3 regions of the Ramlibacter sp. AN1133 genome follow, and region 2 is predicted to be linked to each of the others. Evidence: predicted binding sites of a transcription regulator. Region 2 holds the regulator's gene; each other region holds the start of a gene.
The links. The regulator NrdR, encoded in region 2, represses ribonucleotide reductase genes. The targets are predictions, from matches to a motif close to CACNANATNTNGTG.
Positions count from the first base shown of each region.

Region 1: the regulator NrdR is predicted to act here: its motif matches at 3,660-3,673, upstream of WG923_RS21860 (ribonucleoside-diphosphate reductase subunit alpha).
Region 3: the regulator NrdR is predicted to act here: its motif matches at 3,228-3,241, upstream of WG923_RS25720 (ribonucleoside triphosphate reductase).

Region 1 is NZ_JBBKTQ010000018.1:108,876-115,640, forward strand. It holds gene WG923_RS21855 (ribonucleotide-diphosphate reductase subunit beta) at 1-481, opposite strand, end outside; gene WG923_RS21860 (ribonucleoside-diphosphate reductase subunit alpha) at 658-3,591, opposite strand; gene ampD (1,6-anhydro-N-acetylmuramyl-L-alanine amidase AmpD) at 3,939-4,517, opposite strand; gene WG923_RS21870 (sigma-54-dependent transcriptional regulator) at 4,510-5,982, opposite strand; gene WG923_RS21875 (sensor histidine kinase) at 5,982-6,765, opposite strand, start outside.
Region 2 is NZ_JBBKTQ010000003.1:25,860-32,624, forward strand. It holds gene WG923_RS04825 (PilC/PilY family type IV pilus protein) at 1-1,331, shown strand, start outside; gene WG923_RS04830 (hypothetical protein) at 1,334-1,966, shown strand; gene nrdR (transcriptional regulator NrdR) at 1,985-2,434, opposite strand; gene glyA (serine hydroxymethyltransferase) at 2,528-3,772, opposite strand; gene WG923_RS04845 (lytic transglycosylase domain-containing protein) at 4,014-4,832, opposite strand; gene WG923_RS04850 (DUF349 domain-containing protein) at 5,685-6,765, shown strand, end outside.
Region 3 is NZ_JBBKTQ010000027.1:41,338-48,102, reverse strand. It holds gene WG923_RS25750 (nitrile hydratase accessory protein) at 1-79, opposite strand, end outside; gene WG923_RS25745 (Crp/Fnr family transcriptional regulator) at 76-792, opposite strand; gene nthB (nitrile hydratase subunit beta) at 885-1,559, opposite strand; gene WG923_RS25735 (hypothetical protein) at 1,644-1,916, shown strand; gene nthA (nitrile hydratase subunit alpha) at 1,910-2,536, opposite strand; gene WG923_RS25725 (RcnB family protein) at 2,578-3,000, opposite strand; gene WG923_RS25720 (ribonucleoside triphosphate reductase) at 3,294-5,318, shown strand; gene nrdD (anaerobic ribonucleoside-triphosphate reductase) at 5,347-5,538, shown strand; gene WG923_RS25710 (anaerobic ribonucleoside-triphosphate reductase activating protein) at 5,522-6,220, shown strand; gene WG923_RS25705 (alpha/beta fold hydrolase) at 6,266-6,765, shown strand, end outside.

The sequences.
Region 1 (6,765 bases), on a different contig from region 2:
AGCCCAGGTTGCGCTTGATGATGCGGCGCTCGTCCTCGGTCAGACCGTTCGGGTCCTTCCACAGGGCGATGTCGCGGTTCATGTTGATTTCCTGCGGCATCCAGTGGTTGGCGCAGGTGGCCAGGTACTTCTCCCAGGCCCACTTGTACTTGAAGGGGACGAGCTGGTTGACGTCGGTCTGGCCGTTGATGATGCGCTTGTCGGCGGCGCTCACGCGGCGCGCGCGGGTGGGCTGCGCGGAGGCGGTGGCGGCGCCGCGCGCGGCCGGCTGCGAGACGACGATGGGCGCGACCGCGGCGGGCGCGGCGACGACGGCGATCGGAGCGAGCGCGGAGAGCGCTGCCGACGGCGTCGGGGCTCCGTCGTTCAGCGTGCGCAAGGCGGGTTGGGGAATGGAAAGGGTGGCCTCGCGGTTCGGAAGCAAACCGCTGCTCGGGGGCTTTGACGGTGTGGGCGTGACTTCGTCGTCCCAGGTCAACATAGGTTTTCCAGTGCTCGGATTATGTGAGCCCGCGTGATGAATTCAAAGTGTCCGTTCACACTCGGCTCGCATTTTGTTGCTTGGTTGCATCGGCGTTCTGTCGGAGAACACCGATACCTCTTCGATTTCGTTCGTGCCTGCGCGCGCAACCGCACGCGCGCAAGCACTTCACTTGCTCATTGGCACGCTTCGCACGTCGGGTCGTCGACGCCGCAGAACTTGATGTCGGTCGCGGGCGTCGCCGCTTCGAGCTGCGCGCGCGCCGCGGCCGCGGCCGCATCGAGCGCGGAGATCGCATGCGCGCCGGCGGCGCCCAGGCCGCCGCCGGACGCGGTGCCGTTGCTCACCGCGTTGAGCCGGCCGGATTGCACCGTCGACTTCTCGGCCTGCGTCGCGCTGGTCGTGCGCAGGTAGTAGGTGGTCTTCAGGCCGCGCAGCCAGGCGAGCTTGTAGGTCTCGTCCAGCTTCTTGCCCGAGGCGCCGGCCATGTAGATGTTGAGCGACTGGGCCTGGTCGATCCACTTCTGCCGCCGCGCCGCGGCTTCCACCAGCCAGACCGGCTCGACTTCGAAGGCGGTCGCGTAGAGCGCCTTGACGTCCTCGGGCACCCGGTCGATCGGGCGCAGCGAGCCGTCGAAGTGCTTCAGGTCCATCACCATCACGTCGTCCCAGGTCCCCAGGCGCTTGAGGTCGCGCACCAGGTAGTGGTTGATCACGGTGAACTCGCCCGACAGGTTGGACTTGACCGAGAGGTTGCCGAAGCAGGGCTCGATGGAGGCGTCCACGCCGATGATGTTGGAGATGGTGGCGGTCGGCGCGATCGCGACGCAGTTGGAGTTGCGCATCCCGTCGGCGGCGATCTTGCGGCGCAGCGCTTCCCAGTCCAGGGTGGCGGAGGTGTCGACGTCCACGTACTGCTCGCCGCGCTGGGCGGCCAGCAGCTTCAGGGTGTCGAGCGGCAGGATGCCCTGGTCCCACAGCGAACCCTTGTAGCTGGAGTAGCGGCCGCGCTCGCGCGCCAGGTCGGTGGAGGCCCAGTACGCGTAGTAGCAGACCGCTTCCATGGACTCGTCGGCGAACTGGACGGCCTCGCTCGACGCGTAGGGGATGCGCAGTTCGTACAGCGCATCCTGGAAGCCCATCACGCCCAGGCCGACCGGCCGGTGGCGCAGGTTGGAGTCGCGCGCCTTCTTGACCGCGTAGTAGTTGATGTCGATCACGTTGTCGAGCATCCGCATCGCGGTGGCGACGGTGCGCTTGAGCTTGTCGTGGTCGATCCGGCCGTCCTTCAGGTGCTGCAGCAGGTTCACGGAGCCCAGGTTGCAGACGGCCGTCTCGGTGTCGGACGTGTTCAGCGTGATCTCGGTGCACAGGTTGGACGAGTGCACCACGCCCACGTGCTGCTGCGGCGAGCGGACGTTGCAGGCGTCCTTGAAGGTGATCCAGGGGTGGCCCGTCTCGAACAGCATCGAGAGCATCTTGCGCCACAGGTCGTTGGCGGCGATGGTCTTGCTCGGCTTGATCTCGCCGCGCTTCGCCTTTTCCTCGTAGGCGACGTAGGCCCGCTCGAACTCGGCGCCGAACTTGTCGTGCAGGTCCGGTACGGAGGAGGGCGAGAACAGCGTCCACTCGCCCTTTTCCATCACGCGGCGCATGAACAGGTCGGGGATCCAGTTGGCCGTGTTCATGTCGTGGGTGCGGCGGCGGTCGTCGCCGGTGTTCTTGCGCAGCTCCAGGAATTCCTCGACGTCCAGGTGCCAGGATTCCAGGTAGGCGCAGACGGCGCCCTTGCGCTTGCCGCCCTGGTTGACGGCCACGGCCGTGTCGTTGACCACCTTCAGGAAGGGCACCACGCCCTGCGACTCGCCGTTGGTGCCCTTGATGTGGGAGCCCAGGGCGCGCACGCGGGTCCAGTCGTTGCCCAGGCCGCCGGCGAACTTGGACAGCAGGGCGTTTTCCTTGATCGATTCGTAGATGCCGTCCAGGTCGTCCGGCACCGTGGTCAGGTAGCAGGACGAGAGCTGGGAACGCAGCGAGCCGCTGTTGAACAGCGTCGGCGTGGACGACATGAAGTCGAAGCTGGAGAGCACCTCGTAGAACTCGATGGCGCGGGCTTCGCGGTCGATCTCGTTCAGTGCCAGGCCCATGGCCACCCGCATGAAGAAGGCCTGCGGCAGCTCGATGCGGCTCTTGCGAACATGCAGGAAATAGCGGTCGTACAGGGTCTGCAGGCCCAGGTAGTCGAACTTCAGGTCGCGCTCGGCCTTGAGCGCCGCGCCCAGGCGCTTGAGGTCGTACTGCAGCAGCCGCTCGTCGAGCAGTTCGTTTTCCACGCCCTTCTTCACGAACAGCGGGAAGCTGTCGGCATAGGCGGCGGCGCGGTCGGCCGGCGCCACTTCCTCGCCCAGCACTTCCTTGAAGATCGTGTGCAGCAGCAGGCGCGCGGTGACGAAGGTGTAATCCGGCTCCTTCTCGATCAGCGTGCGGGCGGCCAGGATGGAAGCCTTGTAGACCTCGTCCAGCGGCACGCCGTCGTAGAGGTTGCGCATGGTCTCGGCGGCGATCGGGTCCGGCTGCACGTCGGCGCCCAGGCCCGCGCAGGAGGCGACGATCAGCGCCTGCAGGCCGGCGAGGTCCAGCGGCACGCGCTGGCCGTGGTCCAGCACGTGGAACTGCGGCGTGGCCGGCGCCTGCTCCTGGCCCTGCTTCGCGCGTTCCTGCGCGCGGCGGTCGCGATAGAGCACGTAGGAGCGGGCCACGTCGTGGAAGCCGCCGCGCATGAGGCCCAGTTCGACCTGGTCCTGCACGTCCTCGATGTGGAAGGTGCCGCCGCCCGGACGCGAGCGCATGAGCGCGCGCACCACGGCCTGGGTGAGGCCGTCGACCGTCTCGCGCACGCTGGCCGACGCGGCGCCCTGCGTGCCGTGCACGGCCAGGAAGGCCTTCATCATGGCGACGGCGATCTTGTTCGGCTCGAAGGGCACCACGGCGCCGTTGCGGCGCAGGATCTGGTAGTGGGCGAGGGGGTTGTCGGCGGCCGGGGCGGCGGCGTGGGGCGTGGGGTGGGCGCTGGAGAGCGGCTGGAAGGGAGTGGCCAGGCCAGTTTGCATCGTCGTTTCTTCCTCGTGCAGTAATTCTTTGCGCAGGGGCAAGGACTTCGCCCCCTCGACGTGGCAGGCACTATATCTAGTGTCCAACGCCCTTTCAAGCACTACCCGTAGTGTTTGCGGCGCACAACACGGTGCAGGACCTGTGGATAACGTTGTGGGCGTGCTGTGATGCGGCGGTGGACCGAACACGGCGTTGCGCGTCGGCAACTCGGAAGGATGCGGACAGCCGGACGCAGAGGACGCCAAGGGTACGCAGAGGACGCAAAAAGGACAAAGAAGACCTTGGAAGGTTTTCTTTTGCGTCCTCTGCGTACCCTTTGCGTCCTCCGCGTCCGGTATGCGGTTTCTCACGCGGACGGAAACCACTCCTCGGGCCAGCCGAGGTCGCGCTTGACCTCGGCCCAGTCGAAGCCGGGGCCCGGGTCCTTCTTGCGGCCCGGCGCGATGTGCTCGTGGCCGGCGACGTGGCGGATCGGGTAGTGCTGGCCGATCGCCGCGCAGAGGGCCGAGAGCGCCTCGTACTGCGCGGCCTCGAAGGTCTCGCCCTCCAGGCCCTCGAGTTCGATGCCCACGGAATCGTCGTTGCAGTTGGTGCGGCCGCGCCAGCACGAGGCGCCGGCATGCCAGGCCCGTGCGTCGCAGCTCACGAACTGCAGCAGCGCGCCGTCGCGCCGGATGAAGAAATGCGCCGACACCTGCGCGCCGCGGATCTGCTGGAAATAGGGATGCGCGTCCCAGTCGAGCGTGTTCGTGAACAGGCGCAGCACCTCGTCGCCGCCGTACACGCCGGGCGGCAGGCTGATGGAGTGCAGCACGATGAGGTCGATCGCGCTGCCCTCCGGTCGCGGCCCGAAGTTCGGCGAGTCGATGCGGTGGGCGAAGCGGTACCAGCCCTGCGACCAGAGGGGGTCGCCGGGCTCAGGCATCGCTGGCCTCGTCCGCGTCCTCGGTACCCGGCGTGGGAATGCCCAGGCGCGAGATGCGATAGCGGATCTGCCGCAGGCTCAGGCCGAGCCGCTGCGCCGCCGCCGTGCGGTTGAAGTTCGTTTCCTTCAGGGCCTTGACCAGGATCTCGCGCTCCTGCTGGTCGAGGTAGGCCTGCAGGTCGCTCGGCACGCCCGCCGGCTCCGCCGTGCCCGGCACCGGCGACGCGGCCTCGGGGCTGGCCGCGGCCGCGGCGACGGCCGGCGCGGAGGGCGAAAGGTCCACCTGCAGCTCGGTGCCGTCGCTCAGCGCCAGCGCGCGGTGCAGCAGGTTCTCGAGTTCGCGCACGTTGCCGGGCAGGGGATGGGCCTGCAACTGTTCCAGCACCTGCGGCGACAGCTGCGGCGCGGGCAGGCCGGTCTCGTGCGCGATGCGCGCCAGCAGCGCCGCGCACAGGGCGGGCAGGTCCTCGCGCCGCTCGCGCAGCGGCGGCACCAGGATCTCGATCACGTTGAGCCGGTAGAACAGGTCCTGCCGGAAGCGGCCGGCCTGCACGTCGGCGGCGAGGTCCTTGTGGGTGGCGCTCACGATGCGCACGTCCACCGCGTCCTCCTGCGTGGAGCCGAGCGCGCGCACGCTGCGCTCCTGGATGGCGCGCAGCAGCTTCGACTGCATCGGCAGCGGCAGGTCGCCGATCTCGTCGAGGAACAGGGTGCCGCTGCGCGCGGCCTGGAAGTAGCCTTCGCGGTCGGCGCTGGCGCCGGTATAGGAGCCTTTCTTGGCGCCGAAGAACTCCGCCTCCAGCAGGGTTTCGGGGATGGCGCTGCAGTTGACGGCGATGAACGGCCCGTCGGCACGGTGGCTGCACGCGTGGATCGCCCGTGCCACCAGTTCCTTGCCGGTGCCGGATTCGCCGCGCACCAGCACCGGTGCCATGCTGCGCGCGACCTTCTCGATGCGCTCCTTGACCTGGCGCATCGGCGCCGATTCGCCCACCAGCCGCTGCAAGGCGGCGCCGCCGGTCGCTCGCGGCTCGCCGGCGCCCTGCGCGCGCGGCGCGCCGGGGCTGCGGTGCCGCTCGGGCGTGCCGCTTTCCTGGATCGCGGAGGCGACCACGGTGCGGAACTGCTTGAGGTCCACCGGCTTGGTGAGGTAGTCGAAGGCGCCGGCCTTGAGGGCCTCCACCGCGTTTTCCGCGGAGCCGTAGGCCGTCATCACGATGCAGCGCTCGGGGCGCTGCTGGGCGGCCATGCGGTGCAGCAGGTCGAGGCCGAGGCCGTCGGGCAGGCGCATGTCGGTGATCACCGCGTCGAAGCGCTGCTGCTGCAGCAGGCTCCAGCCTTCCTCCAGCGTGCCCGCCGCGTCCACCCGGTAGCCCTCGCGCAGCAGCGTCAGTTCGTACAGCGTGCGCAGGTCGGGTTCGTCGTCGACGACCAGGACGTGGGGAGCGGCTGTGGGCTGGGGCATCAGGCGCCTATTGTGTCAAACGGCGTGCCCCCCGGCACCATGCTCGCGCGCGTGCGGAATGTCACGGTGAAGGCGTTGCCCTCGCGGTGGGTGCCGTCCGGCGCGCGCGAGCGGGTGTAGGCCACGGTGGCGCCATGCCGCTGGCACAGCTCCCGGCAGATGTAGAGGCCCAGGCCGCTGGAGCGGCTCTCCGAGGAGAAGAAGGGTTCGAACAGGTGGCGCTGCACGCTCGCATCCAGCGGCGCGCCGTCGCTCCACACCTGCAGGTGCGCCTTGGTGGAGCCCATCACCGTCGCCACGACGATGGCGCCGGGCGCGCCCGACGCATAGCGCAGGGCGTTGTCCAGGAGGTTGACGACGACCCGGCGCAGGTGCTCGCCGTCGAAGGTGACCCAGGCGGAGCCCGAGTGCAGCAGTGTCTGCAGCCGCGCGCCGGCTTGTGCCTGCCGGTCCCATTCGGCCACGAAGCCGGCGACCGCCTGGTCCAGCTCCAGCCAGTCGGCCACCGGCTGCTGCTGCACGCGCACCAGGTTCAGGATCTCGTCGACGATCTGCGACAGCCGTTGCGTATTCTTGCCAACGAGCTCGCTCAGTTGCCGCTGCCCCGGCTCCGAGAGTTCCTCGCCCAGGAGGGCGTTGGCCTGGGCGATCGCGGCGAGCGGGTTGCGGATCTCGTGGGCGACGGCCGCCGACATGCGTCCCATCGCCGCCAGCTTTTCGGTGCGCACCTGCGCCTCGGCCTCGCGCAGGTCCTGCAGGAACATCACGCACAGCGCGTCGCTG
Region 2 (6,765 bases):
ACCAGGCCTTCGTCGCCGCGCAGGCGAGCCGCCAGGCCGTGGTGCTGGCCGCGGCCAACGACGGCATGCTGCACGCCTTCGACCGGGCGACGGGCAACGAGCTGTGGGCCTACGTCCCGTCCTTCGTGATCCGCAACATGTACAAGCTGGCGGACACGAACTACGCCAACAACCACTCCTACTTCGTCGACGGCTCGCCGCAGATGGGCGACATCTTCGTGGGCGGCGCCTGGAAGACCATCGTGGTGGGCGGCCTGAGCGCGGGCGGCCGCGGCTACTACGCGCTGGACGTGACCAACCCGGCGGCGCCGAAGCTGCTGTGGGAGTTCGGCACCGCGCAGAACGCCAACCTGGGCCTGACCTTCGGCAACCCGATCATCACGAAGCGCGCCAACGGCACCTGGGTGGTGGTCTTCGCCTCGGGGTACAACAACGTGAGCCCCGGCGACGGCAACGGCCACCTGATCGTCGTCGACGCGAATACGGGCGCGCAGCTGGTCGACCTCCAGACCTACAGCAGCGGAACGACGCCGGCAGGCAGCAGTTCCACGCCCAGCGGCCTGGCGAAGATCAACGACTGGGTCGACACGGAAACCACCAACTCGGCGCGGCGCTTCTACGGCGGCGACATGCTCGGCAACCTCTGGCGCTTCGACATCGACAGCCTGGTGGAGCCCAACAACGCGGCCCTGCTGCTGGCGAGGCTCACCGGACCGACGGGCGCCGTCCAGCCCGTGAGCACGGTTCCCACCGTCGCGGAAGTCAACTACAACGGCAGCCGGTTCCCGGTGGTCTTCGTCGCGACCGGCCGCTACCTGGGGACCTCCGACCTGACGGACAGCAGGGTGCAGAGCATCTACGCGATCAAGGACCCGCTGACCAATTCCTCCTACGGCGTGGTGCGCAGCAACACCAATTTCGCGACGCAGACGATCACGGTCAGCGGCACGGACCGCACCAGCTCGGCGAACTCGGTGGACTGGATGACGAAGGCCGGCTGGCGGGTGGACCTGCCCGCGGGCGAGCGCGTCTCGGTCGACCCGCAGCTGGCGCTGCAGACGCTGTTCATCGGCTCGAACCTCCCGAACAGCGACTCGTGTTCGGCGGGCGGGAAGTCGTTCCTCTACAAGTTCAACATCGCCACCGGCTCGTCCACTTCGAACTATGTGGGCGACGTGATGATCCAGGGCGTGACCGTGGTGCAACTGACCTCGGGGGCCGTGGAAGGCATCGTCACGGAGAGTACCGGTGACCTGACGACCTTCCCGGGCGACCCGGAGAGCGCGGCGGCGAACCTGCGGCGCACTTCCTGGCGCGAACTGCTGGATTGACCTTGGACCGCCGCCCCGGTTTCTGGCAGGCCGTTGCCTTGGCCCTGCTCGGACACGGGGCGGTGCTCGCGTGGTTCGCGACGGTGGGCCCGCAGCCCGCGCCGCGGGGGGCCTTGCGCGAAACGCCAATGGCCTTCCTGGTGCGGCCGGTGCAGTGGTCCGCGCCGGCGCAGCCGGACATCGAGCCGCCCGCGGCGGCGCAGGCCACGCTCGGAGCGCCGCCGGCGCCCGAGCCGGTGCAGCAGCGTGCCGTGCCGCCGCAGCCGGTGGTGCAGGCCACGGCGGCTCCCGCGACACCGGAGGCGCCTGCCGCGCCGGCAGCCGAAGCGCCTTACCTGCCCAGGGGCGAGCTCACCGTGCCGCCGCGCCCGCTCGGCGTGGTCGACGTCCCGTTCCCCGAGGACGTGGCCGGGGTGGTGGACCTGAAGGTCCGCATCACGCTGTTCATCGACGAGCACGGCGGCGTGCAGCGCATCCGCGTCGACAGCCCGGACGTGCATCCTTCGTTCGAACGCACGATCCGCCAGACCTTCGCGGCGGCGAAGTTCAGCCCCGGCGAACGGGACCAGGTCGCGGTGCGTTCGCAGATCCGCGTGGAAGTCGAATTCCAGGCGCGGGGCGGGCGCCGGTCCTAGGGGCGGGGGCGCCCGCGCTCAGCGCCGGATCTCGTCGACGACGGTCTTGAACTCGTCGACGTCCTCGAAGCTGCGGTACACGCTGGCGAAGCGGACGTAGGCCACCTTGTCCAGCTTCTTGAGCTCGCGCATGACGAGCTCGCCGATGCGCGAGCTCGGGATCTCGCGCACGCCCAGGTTCAGCAGCTTTTCCTCCATGCGCTCCACGGCGGCATCGATCTGCTCGGTGCTCACCGGGCGCTTGCGCAGCGCCAGGTTCATCGAACCGAGCAGCTTGCTGCGGTCGTACTCGATGCGGCGGCCGTCCTTCTTCACCACCGCGGGGAAGGTGACGTCCGGCCGCTCGTAGGTGGTGAAGCGCTTCTCGCAGTGCGCGCACTGGCGCCGCCGGCGGATGAAGTCGCCGTCCTCGGCCATGCGCGTCTCCACCACCTGGGTGTCGGCATGGCCGCAGAACGGGCATTTCATGCCGAGCGCAGCGCCGGGCCGCCCCAAGCAAGCGAGAGCCCCCTCGGGGGGCAGGGAGGACACGAAGTGCCGACCGTGGGGGCTGTCATTTCTCTACTTGTAGACGGGGAAGCGGCGGGTGAGGGCGTTGACCTGCTCGCGCACCCGCTCGATGTTGGCGGGGTCGCGCGGGTGGTCGAGCACGTCGGCCACCAGGTTGGCCGTCTGGCGCGCTTCCTCCTCCTGGAAGCCGCGCGTGGTCATGGCCGGCGTGCCCACGCGCAGGCCGCTGGTGACCATCGGCTTTTCCGGATCGTTCGGGATCGCGTTCTTGTTGATGGTGATGTGCGCCTGGCCCAGCACGCCTTCCGCTTCCTTGCCGGTGATGCCCTTGCCGCGCAGGTCCACCAGCATCACGTGGCTTTCGGTGCGGCCGCTGACGATGCGCAGGCCCCGCCCGGCCAGCGTTTCCGCCACCACCTGCGCGTTGCGCAGCACCTGCTGCTGGTAGGCCTTGAACTCGGGTGCCAGCGCTTCCTTGAAGGCCACGGCCTTGGCGGCGATCACGTGCATCAGCGGCCCGCCCTGCAGGCCGGGGAAGATCGCGCTGTTGATGGCCTTCTCGTGCTGCGCCTTCATCAGGATGAAGCCGCCACGCGGGCCGCGCAGGCTCTTGTGGGTGGTGGAGGTCACCACGTCGGCATGCGGCACGGGGTTGGGGTACACGCCCGCGGCGATGAGGCCGGCGTAGTGGGCCATGTCCACCATGAAGATCGCGCCGACGTCCTTGGCCACCCTGGCGAAACGCTCGAAGTCGATCCGCAGGGAATAGGCGGAGGCTCCGGCGATGATCAGCTTGGGCATGTGCTCGCGGGCCTTGCGCTCCATCGCGTCGTAGTCGATGGCTTCATCCTTGTTCAGGCCGTAGCTCACGACGTTGAACCACTTGCCGCTCATGTTCAGGGGCATGCCGTGGGTGAGGTGGCCGCCCTCGGCCAGGCTCATGCCCATGATGGTGTCGCCGGGCTTGAGGAACGCCAGGAACACGGCCTCGTTGGCCTGCGCGCCCGAGTGCGGCTGCACGTTGGCGGCGTCGGCGCCGAAGATCTGCTTGATGCGGTCGATCGCCAGCTGCTCGGCGATGTCGACGTTCTCGCAGCCGCCGTAGTAGCGCTTGCCGGGGTAGCCCTCGGCGTACTTGTTCGTCAGCTGGGTGCCCTGGGCGGCCATGACGGCGGGCGAGGCGTAGTTCTCGCTCGCGATCAGCTCGATGTGCTCTTCCTGGCGGCGGTTCTCCGCCTGGATGGCGGCCCAGAGCTCGGGATCGGTGTCTTGGATGAGGATTCGGCGGTCGTACATGAGAGCGGCGGTTCCGTGGACGTAAGGTCCCTGTGCGAGAGGCAGGGCTGCCCAGGCGAACGGCGGGGCACCGGCGACAGACCGGGGACGCCGGGCGCCCCGAAGGAGCGCAGCGGCCTTTCCCGGTGTATCGCCGGCGGTACGCTTCCCAGTGGTTGGGGGGCCTCGGCCCCGGAGAATCCACGTCAGCGCGCCCCGCAGGGCGCGCCTATCGCCAGTCGCGCACGCCGGCGAGTTTACCTTAGGAGATGACGGCGGGTGCCTCGGCGTCCTGCACGGAGGGCGCCGGGCTCGGGGCGATCGTGCGCAGCGTCGGCGGCGGGGCGATCGGCACCGGCCGGCCGTGGGCCACCTGCTGCAGCCTGGCGTGCTCGGTCATCACCTTTTCGGCATAGCCGCCGTCTTCCGCCAGCAGCGCCGCGCCGACGTAGAACTTCAGGCCCGCCTGCACGGAGCCGGCCCGCTGGATGCACTCCTGCAGGACCTTGGCGCCCACGCGCAGGTTGGTCACCGGGTCGAAGGCGGCCAGCCGGCCGCCGAAGTTCTCGTACTTGTCGCTGTGGATGCCGGTCATCACCTGCATCAGGCCCTGCGCGCCCACGGGGCTCTGCGCGAAGGGATTGAAGCCGGATTCCACCGCCATCACGGCCAGCAGCAGGGTCGGATCGATCTTCGTGCGCTCGCCGATCTCGTAGGCCTCCGCCACGAGCGCGCTCAGCGGCTCCGGGGCGACCCGGTACTTCTTGCTGAGCCAGTAGGCCACCGCGGCCTGCTGCTTGGGCAGGTCCTTGGGGTTGAGCGCCGTGGCGCGGTCGATCGCATCGAGCTCGGGCACGAGGCCGAGCGTCTCCACCTGGCGCGCATGCAGCCAGGTCACGAGCTGGGCTTCACCGGCCTGACGGAGGTCGGGCCGGGCCAGCAAGGTCATGACGGAAAACACCACTGCCAGCCCCACCACCGCGAAGCCGTTGTGCGTGATCTCGAAGAAGCCCTCGGCGACGTCGCAGCAGAATGTCTGCACGCCGCGGGCGAGTCTTCCCAGTCTTCCTGTCGCTGTCATAGCACTTCCTTTCTACGCGCGGAGCCGAAAGCGTCGGCCGCCTGGTGAAGCGGCAGGGCACTCTCGTTCCCCTCGTTTGGATTGGTACGCCATCGGACCGGTGGCCCTCATTGGGAGGATCCGGTTCCAGTCCGATTCGCCGGGTTCGGCAGCGGGTCTTCTGGTTGCCCCCTACGGGTGGGGGACGGGCGGATTCTAGGCAGGCGCTAAATGCAGGGTCAAGGATGTTTGAAGCATTCTTTATACCTCTGAGGTGATAAGACACTGATACTGTAGGGCTCAGCAGCAGGAAAGTTCCGTAGTCCGGGCTCGCCGGCCGCTGTCAGCCCCGCCTGACACCCGGACGGCTGCTACGAAATCAGGAGCAGGTTGCAAAAGCTGACAACCCGGCCGCCGCTTGTCGGCCAGGGGGCCGCCAGGCGGCCGTTTGTCTACCAGGCGGCGATCTGGCGTCGGTGTCCCCAATCGAAGCGGCCCTCGCCATTGAAAAGACGATTTGCAATCCGGGCCGACCCGGCGTACCTTGGTGGGGCCTGAGCGATCAGGCGTCAGCCGGTAGGGCCACTGCGTGGCAGCCCCGGCTTCCTCGAGGAAGCAATCTTTGCTTCCGGCGCAACGCGGACATCCCGTTCGCGTTGCGGACCCAGACGGCAACGACATCGGGTCGGACCGTCAAGCCCGGCAGGCAGCTTCAGGCGCCTGGCCGGGCTTTCCATTTGGGCTTTCCCTTTTGTCGCGCCCCTGCGCGGCACCCCATTTGCGCAACCCCGGTCCGTTTCGGCGCGTTTCGCGGCGAGAATACGGCCCTTGCCCCCGTCACGGGGGCTTTCCATTCATTCCGACAGAACCATTGTGAGCAGCTTGAAGACCCACGACACCCAGGCACTGGACGCGCTGACCGGGGGTGCCTTTTCCGCGCCCACTTCCGGCGAGCGCGCCGCCCGCGTGCGCGAGTGGCTGGCCGCCGAGCCGAGCCCGGAGCAGATGCAGGAGGTGTTCCGCGAGCTGAGCGCGCGCGACAAGGGCGCGGCGCGCCTGCTGCGCGAGCGCCTGGACGAGATCAAGCGGGCCAAGGGGCAGGAAGCGATCGCCGCGGAATGGTCCGAGCGGGCGCGCAACCTGCTCTCCCAGCCGCGGCTGAACATCGCCGATGCGCTCGCCTGGCAGCGCGATGCCGCCAAGGCCGGCGCGCCGCTGAGCCGCGAGCCGCTCGCCAGCGTCAAGTCGGAGCTCGCCGAGCGCGTCAAGGGCATCGAGGACCTGCAGAACCGGGTGCAGATCCAGCGGGAGGCCGCCGTGCTGCTCGCGCAGCGCATCGAGGTGCTGTCCACCAAGTCCTGGAAGGACGCCCAGCTGGCCGCCGAGGCGCTGCGCGCCGACGTGCCGCAGTGGCAGGCGCAGGCGCAGGCCCTCCTGGACGACGCCAACTGGGCCAGCGTCGACACGAAGTTCCCGCCGCTGCTGGAGGCCTCGCGCTCGCAGCTGCAGGTGGTGTGGGATGCGTTCCAGACCGCGCTGGCGCAGGCCACCGCAGCCGCCGACGACGCGAATGCCCCGCTGCCGCCGGTGCCGGTGTGGGCCGACGAACTGCGCCAGGCGCGAGGCCTGCCACTGGAGAGTGCGCCACCCAAGCCGCCCCGGCCGAAGGCCGATCCGGAGCTGAAGGCCAAGGCGAACCACGCCGTGAGCGATGCGCTCGCCAAGCTGGAACAGGAAGTCGCGCAGGGCCACGGCAAGGCCAGCGCCGGCGCGGCGAACGCGCTGCGCAACGCGCTCAAGGAACACGGCAAGCTCGTCGACGACAAGCTCGAGGCGCAGGCGCATGCCGCGCTCGGTGCCGCCGGCGAACTCGAAGGCTGGCAGCGCTGGCGCGCCGACCAGCTGCGGCAGGAACTCGTGGCCAAGGCCGAGGGCCTGTTCGAGACGGCGCCCG
Region 3 (6,765 bases), on a different contig from region 2:
AGGCCTGCGCCTGCCAGGGCGCGCGGAACACGGGCCCGTTCTCGTCGCGCGGCTGTCCGGGGAGGTTGCCGAGGCTCATGCGGGTGGGGACAGCATGCGTGCGTACTCGGTGCGCACGAAACCGTAGCAGCGGCAGGCCGCGGCTTCCAGCCCGTCGCGGTCCGTCACCTGGATGCGGCCGCGGCTGTAGCGGATCAGCCCCCGCTGCTGCAGCGACCCCGCCACCTGGTTCACGGTGGCGCGCCGCTCGCCGAGCATCTGCGCCAGGAATTCCTGCGTGAGGTCGAACTCGTCGCCGTCCACGCGGTCGTGCGTCTGCAGCAGCCAGCGCGCGCAGCGCTGCTCCACGGCATGCGCGCGGTTGCAGGCCGTGCCCTGCGCGATCTGCACCATCAGCGCATTCGCGTAGCGGTGCAGCACGCGGCCGAACGGGGGCTGCGCCGCCACGCACTCGCGCAGGTCGGCCGCGCTCATGCGCCAGCCCGTGCCCTCCACCTGCACGAACACGCGGCCGAAACTGAGCTGCGCGCCCAGCAGCAGGCCCACGCCCAGCATGCCCTCGCTGCCGATGGTGGCCACCTCGACGTCCGTCTGCGCGGCCGCGGAGCCGAGCATCGACAGCACGCCGGCGGTGGGGAACCAGGCGTGCGTCATCGGCGCCTGCTCCAGGTACAGGTCCTCGCGCAGCGCGAGGGGCACCGGGACCAGCCGCGGCGCGAGGGCGCGCAGCGAGTCGTCGTCGAGGAGCGCGAGCAGGCGGTTGCCCCGCACCTCGGAATGCACAGTGTCCATGCGCTCGTTCTGGAAGGGAAGAAGTGGCCGAGTGCCCGTTATAGCGCCAAGCGCTCCCTTTGAGGGGAGCCATCCAGGGACCAACTGGGCCGTCACGCGAAATCCAGGTAGGCTTCCCACGCATCGATGGACACGCGCAGTCCTGGGGCGGCATCCGGCCCCCACAGTTCGGCGCCCTCGAACACCACCGTGTAAAGCGGCTGCGGGTCCTCGCCCAGGCCCCGGGCGTGGGCGTCGGCGAAGACGTGCGCGCCGTGCACCCTGGCGATCGTCCCCACCTTGCCGCGCGCGTATCCGGGCAGGCGCGTGTGGTGGGGCACGGGCCGGGCGCGGGTGCGCACGCGATCGCCGGGCGCGAAGCGCGGCGCCCGCGCGTCCGGCCGCACGGTGGGGGAGCCGGCCGCGAGCGCGGCGGCGACCTGGTCCGCCCGCAGCACCCGCGCGAGCGGCACCGGCGGATGCAGCATGCGCCCGGCCGCGAGTTCATCGGCATGCAGCTGCCCGCGCTCGAGCATCAGCTTCTCCAGCGCCGCGAGCCAGATCTGGTAGTAGGACAGGCGCAGGTAGCCGGGCAGCGTCTCGCGCGCCGAACGGCTCATGTCGATGTTCCAGCTGCCGGTGGCGCCCATGGCGAGCACGAGCGCGAGGGCCGCGGGCTCCCACGCGGCGTGGAAGCGCACGTCCTCGTCTTCCGGCTGCACCGGGCCGAAGCCGGGGCGGCCGCCCAGGTCGGCATGGGTCGTGTACGACGCGGCAGGATCGGTCATGCGGCCATGATGGCATGCGGGGTGATCGCGCGCCAGCGGGTGCCTGCAGGCCGCGCCGCATAATCGGCGCGGGAGGTGAATCGCATGGACAACAGGCACCTTGCGTTGCTGCTGGCGGCGGTGGTGGGCAGCGGCGCGCTCGCCGGCTGCGGGGGCGGCGGCGGCAATCCGGGCCAGTGCAACGGCAGCCCCGCGGTCTGCGGCGAGGGGGACGCGCCCGCGACCACGAGCGGCACGAGCACGACCACGACCACCACGACCGGGACGACGACCAACACCGGCACGACCACCACCACCGGCAGCACCGCGGCCAGCGCGCCCGCCGAAACCAACTTCACCGCCGGCACCGGCTATTGAGCCGGCGCCTTCGGCAGCCCGGTGCCTATCATCGAATCGCGCGTGACCAGCTCGGCGAGCTGCTCCTCGCTCATGCCTTCGGTGCCCGGGGGGCGCTGCGGGATGACGAGGTAGCGCACTTCCGCCGTCGAATCCCACACGCGGACCTGCTTGCCGGGCGGCAGCGTGACGCCGAATTCCGCCAGCACGCCGTGCGGATCGCGCACCGCGCGCGAACGGTAGGGCGCGCTCTTGTACCAGACCGGGGGCAGCCCCAGCACGGGCCACGGGTAGCAGCTGCACAGGGTGCACACGACCATGTTGTGCACTTCGTCGGTGTTGGGCAGGGCCACCATGTGCTCGCCCTGCCGGCCGGTGTAGCCGAGCGATGCGATTGCCGCGGACGCATCGCGCATCAGCCAGTCGAAATACGCCGGATCGGACCACGCCTTGGCGACCACGCGCGCACCGTTGCGCGGGCCGATGCGGGTCTGGTAGGTCTCGACGATCGCGTCCAGCGCGCCCGGGTCGATGTAGCCCTTCTGCGTGAGGATCGTCTGCAGCGCGCGCACGCGCAGGTCGGTCTCGTCGAGATCGCTGTGCGCGTGCGGATGCGCTTCGGAAGGGTCGTGCTCGCCCATGCGCGCGACTATGCCGCAGGCGGCACGGGCATGCAATCTCGTCAGCCGATCAGGCTGCGGAGGATGTCGACCACCAGGTTGTTGTTGGACACCAGCACGACCTGGTTGTCCACCACCGCGTAGCGGTAGCCGGCCGGCGGCGGCGGCAGCGTGCTGCGCACCCGCTGCGGGACCACGAACACGGCGCCCGGCGGCAGCGCCTGGCCCACGACGACCCGGTGGGCGTGGCCCGGGGGCAGGCAGCCGTTGTGCTTCCTGGCCAGGCCCGGCGGGCAGGCGCGGTTCACGTGGCGGGGCTCGGCGATCACGACTCGCCGCTCGATCACGCGGACTTCGTCGCGGTCGCGGTCGTCGTGCCCGCGGCCATGGCCATGGCCGTGCCCGTGGCCGCCATCCGCCAGCGCGGGCCCGACGGCGACGGCCGCCAGCAGGGCGGCGAAGAGGGTGTTCTTGGTGAGCTTCATGGGGAGTCTCCTGTCCAGGTTTCGTCCCAGCATTGCCCCGTTGTGCCCGCGCGATTGTAGGAACGCCGCGCGTGTCCGCGAGCGCCGGGACGGACCCGGGGTGCCGGGGCGACACACGCCTGTGCCGTCGCCTGCGCCAGAGCCAGTGCCCACTCCGAGGTCGGCCGCCACGCTGCCGGCGGGTCGCCGCCCGTCACGCGGCCGTGGAAACTTGAGCTGGATCAAGACACTAGATGTAGGGTGTTGCCGATACTCCGGGCGCTACATATAGCGTTTTGAGGAGGGAAGAGACGATGAACGTGGCCCTGCATCCCGCGCCGCGGGAAGTGATCAAGCGCAGCGGCGAACGCGCGCCGTTCGATGCGAGCAAGATCGAGAACGCGCTCGCCCGCGCCGGTGCCGCCAGCGGCGAATTCGACGCCGACGAAGCCGCGCTGCTCTCGGCCCAGGTGCGCAAGGTGCTGATGTTCCGCTTCCACGGCCAGGCGCCCCAGATCGAACAGATCCAGGACGTGGTGGAGCAGACGCTGATCGCCGCCAACCACCTGAAGACCGCGCGCGCCTACATCGTGTACCGCGAGCAGCACGCGGCCATGCGCCGCGGCCGCCAGACGCTGGTGGACGTGCAGGCGTCGATGAGCGAGTACCTCTCCCGCACCGACTGGCGCGTCAACGCCAACGCCAACCAGGGCTACTCGCTGGGGGGCCTGATCCTCAACGTGGCGGGCAAGGTCACGGCCAACTACTGGCTGTCGCACGTCTACACGCCGGAGATCGGCGACGCGCACCGCAGCGGCGACATCCACATCCACGACCTCGACATGCTCTCCGGCTACTGCGCCGGCTGGTCGTTGCGCACGCTGCTGCACGAGGGCCTGAACGGCGTGCCCGGCAAGGTCGAGGCGGGGCCGCCGCGGCACATGTCGTCCGCCGTGGGGCAGGTGGTCAACTTCCTCGGCACGCTGCAGAACGAGTGGGCGGGCGCGCAGGCCTTCTCCTCCTTCGACACCTACATGGCGCCCTTCATCCGCAAGGACGGCATGACGTACGAACAGGTGCGCCAGTGCGTCCAGGAACTGGTGCACAACCTCAACGTGCCTTCGCGCTGGGGCACGCAGACGCCGTTCACCAACCTCACCTTCGACTGGACCTGCCCGGACGACCTGCGCGAGCAGGTGCCCGTGATCGGCGGCGAGGAAATGCCCTTCACCTACGGCGAGCTCGGCGCCGAGATGGACATGATCAACCGCGCCTTCATCGAGGTGATGATCGAAGGCGACGACAAGGGCCGGGTCTTCACCTTCCCGATCCCCACGTACAACATCACGAAAGACTTCCCCTGGGAGTCGGAGAACGCCACGCGCCTGTTCGAGATGACGGCGCGCTACGGCCTGCCGTACTTCCAGAACTTCATCAACTCGGAGCTCGAGCCGAACATGGTGCGGTCCATGTGCTGCCGCCTGCAGCTGGACGTGCGCGAGCTGCTCAAGCGCGGCAACGGCCTGTTCGGCAGCGCGGAGCAGACCGGCAGCCTGGGCGTGGTGACGGTCAACTGCGCGCGCCTGGGCCACCTGCACCGCGGCGACGAGGACGGCCTGCTGCGCGCGCTGGATCGCCTGCTGGAGCTGGGCAAGCAGAGCCTGGAAACCAAGCGCAAGCTGATCCAGCGGCTGATGGACCAGGGGCTGTTCCCGTACACGAAGCGCTACCTCGGCACGCTGCGCAACCACTTCTCCACGCTGGGGGTGAACGGCATCAACGAGATGATCCGCAACTTCAGCGCGGGCGAACACGACATCACCAGCGCCTGGGGCGAGGCCTTCGCGCTGCGCCTGCTCGATCACGTGCGCGAGCGCATCGTCGCTTTCCAGGAAGAAACCGGCCACCTGTACAACCTGGAAGCCACGCCGGCGGAGGGCACCACCTACCGCTTCGCGCGCGAGGACCGCAAGCGCTGGCCCGGCATCCTGCAGGCGGGCACCGACACGCATCCCTACTACACCAACTCGTCGCAGCTGCCGGTGGGCTTCACCGACGATCCCTTCGAGGCGATGCAGCGGCAGGAAGCGCTGCAGTCCAAGTACACCGGCGGCACCGTGCTGCACCTGTACATGGGCGAGCGGCTCTCGAGCGCCGAAGCCTGCCGCACGCTGGTGCAGCGCGCGCTGACGCGCTTCCGGCTGCCCTACATCACGGTCACGCCGACCTTCTCGATCTGCCCCACCCACGGCTACCTCGCCGGCGAGCACAAGTTCTGCCCGAAGTGCGACGAGGAGCGGCTGGCGCGCAAGCGTGCCGCCCTCGCGCTGGCCGCCTGATCCCCTTGAAGCCACGAAAGGAGTGCGCATGACCGTCCCCCCCAACACCCTGCAGCCGGACTTCGTTCGCTGCGCCGACGGCGTCGAGCTGTCCGACGAGGAGCGCCAGCCCTGCGAGGTCTGGACCCGCGTGATGGGCTACCACCGGCCCGTCGCCAGCTTCAACACCGGCAAGAAGGGCGAGCACCAGGAGCGGCGCTTCTTTGCCGAACCCTGCTGACATTGCCAGCACCGCCCGCCTGCGGGTGGGCGGCCTGCAGCGCTGGACCAGCATCGACTTTCCCGGCCGGCTCGCCGCGGTGGTCTTCTGCCAGGGCTGCCCCTGGCGCTGCAGCTATTGCCAGAACCCCGAGCTGCTCGATGCGCGAGCGGGGCCGCAGCTCGCCTGGGAGGAGGTCGTGAACTTCCTGCGCGGCCGCCGCGGCCTGCTCGACGGGGTGGTCTTCTCCGGCGGCGAGCCGACGCTGCAGTCGGACCTGGGCGCCGCGATCCGGGAAGTGCGCGGGCTCGGCTTCGAGGTCGCGCTGCACACCAGCGGCATGTACCCCGAGCGCCTGCGCGAGGTGCTTCCGCTGCTGGACTGGGTCGGCCTGGACATCAAGGCACCGTGGCACCGCATGGACCCCATCACGGCTTCGCGCGGCAGCGCCTCGCGCGTGCTGGATTCGCTGCTGCAGGTGCTCCTGAGCGGCGTGGCGCACGAGTGCCGCACCACCTGGTCGCCGGAGCTCTTTCCCTTGCACGAATTGCACACGCTGACGGAGGAACTGGCCGCGCTGGGTGTCAGGCGCTGGTGCCTGCAGCAGCTGCGCGGCGGGACGATGCCGCATGCGGCGCCGTGGCGCGGCGACCTGGCGCTGTTCACTTCGCGGTTCGACGCGTTCGAATTCCGGCCTGCGTAGAACCGCCCTTGCCAGCGGGCGCTTTCGCTGGCACAAAGGCGCCCCATGCCTGTGCAGAACATCCGGGGCGTCCAGATCCACTACGAAGTGACGGGGGAGGCCGGCCCGTGGGTCGCGCTGGTCACCGGCGGGCGGCGCGGCTTCGCCGAGTTCCGCTCGCTGGCGCGCAGGATCGCCGATCGCGGCTTCCGCGTGCTGCTGCACGACCGGCGCAACACCGGCGCCTCCGACGTGCTGATCGAGGGCGAGGAGGGCGAGGAGGAGATCTGGGCCGACGACCTGGTCCTGCTGCTCGAAAAGCTGGATGCGCTGCCGGCCTTCGTCGGCGGAACCTCGTCCGGGGCGCGCCTGTCCATGCTCACGTACCTGCGCCATCCCGAAGCCGTGCGCGGCCTGCTGCTGATGCGCGTGACCGGCGGCGCGTTCGCGGCGGGGCGGCTGCCGAACATGTACTACGGCCAGTTCATCGAGGCGGCGCAGCAGGGCGGCATGGCCGCCGTCTGCGCCACCGAGCAGTACCAGGAGCGCATCGCGGCGAATCCCGC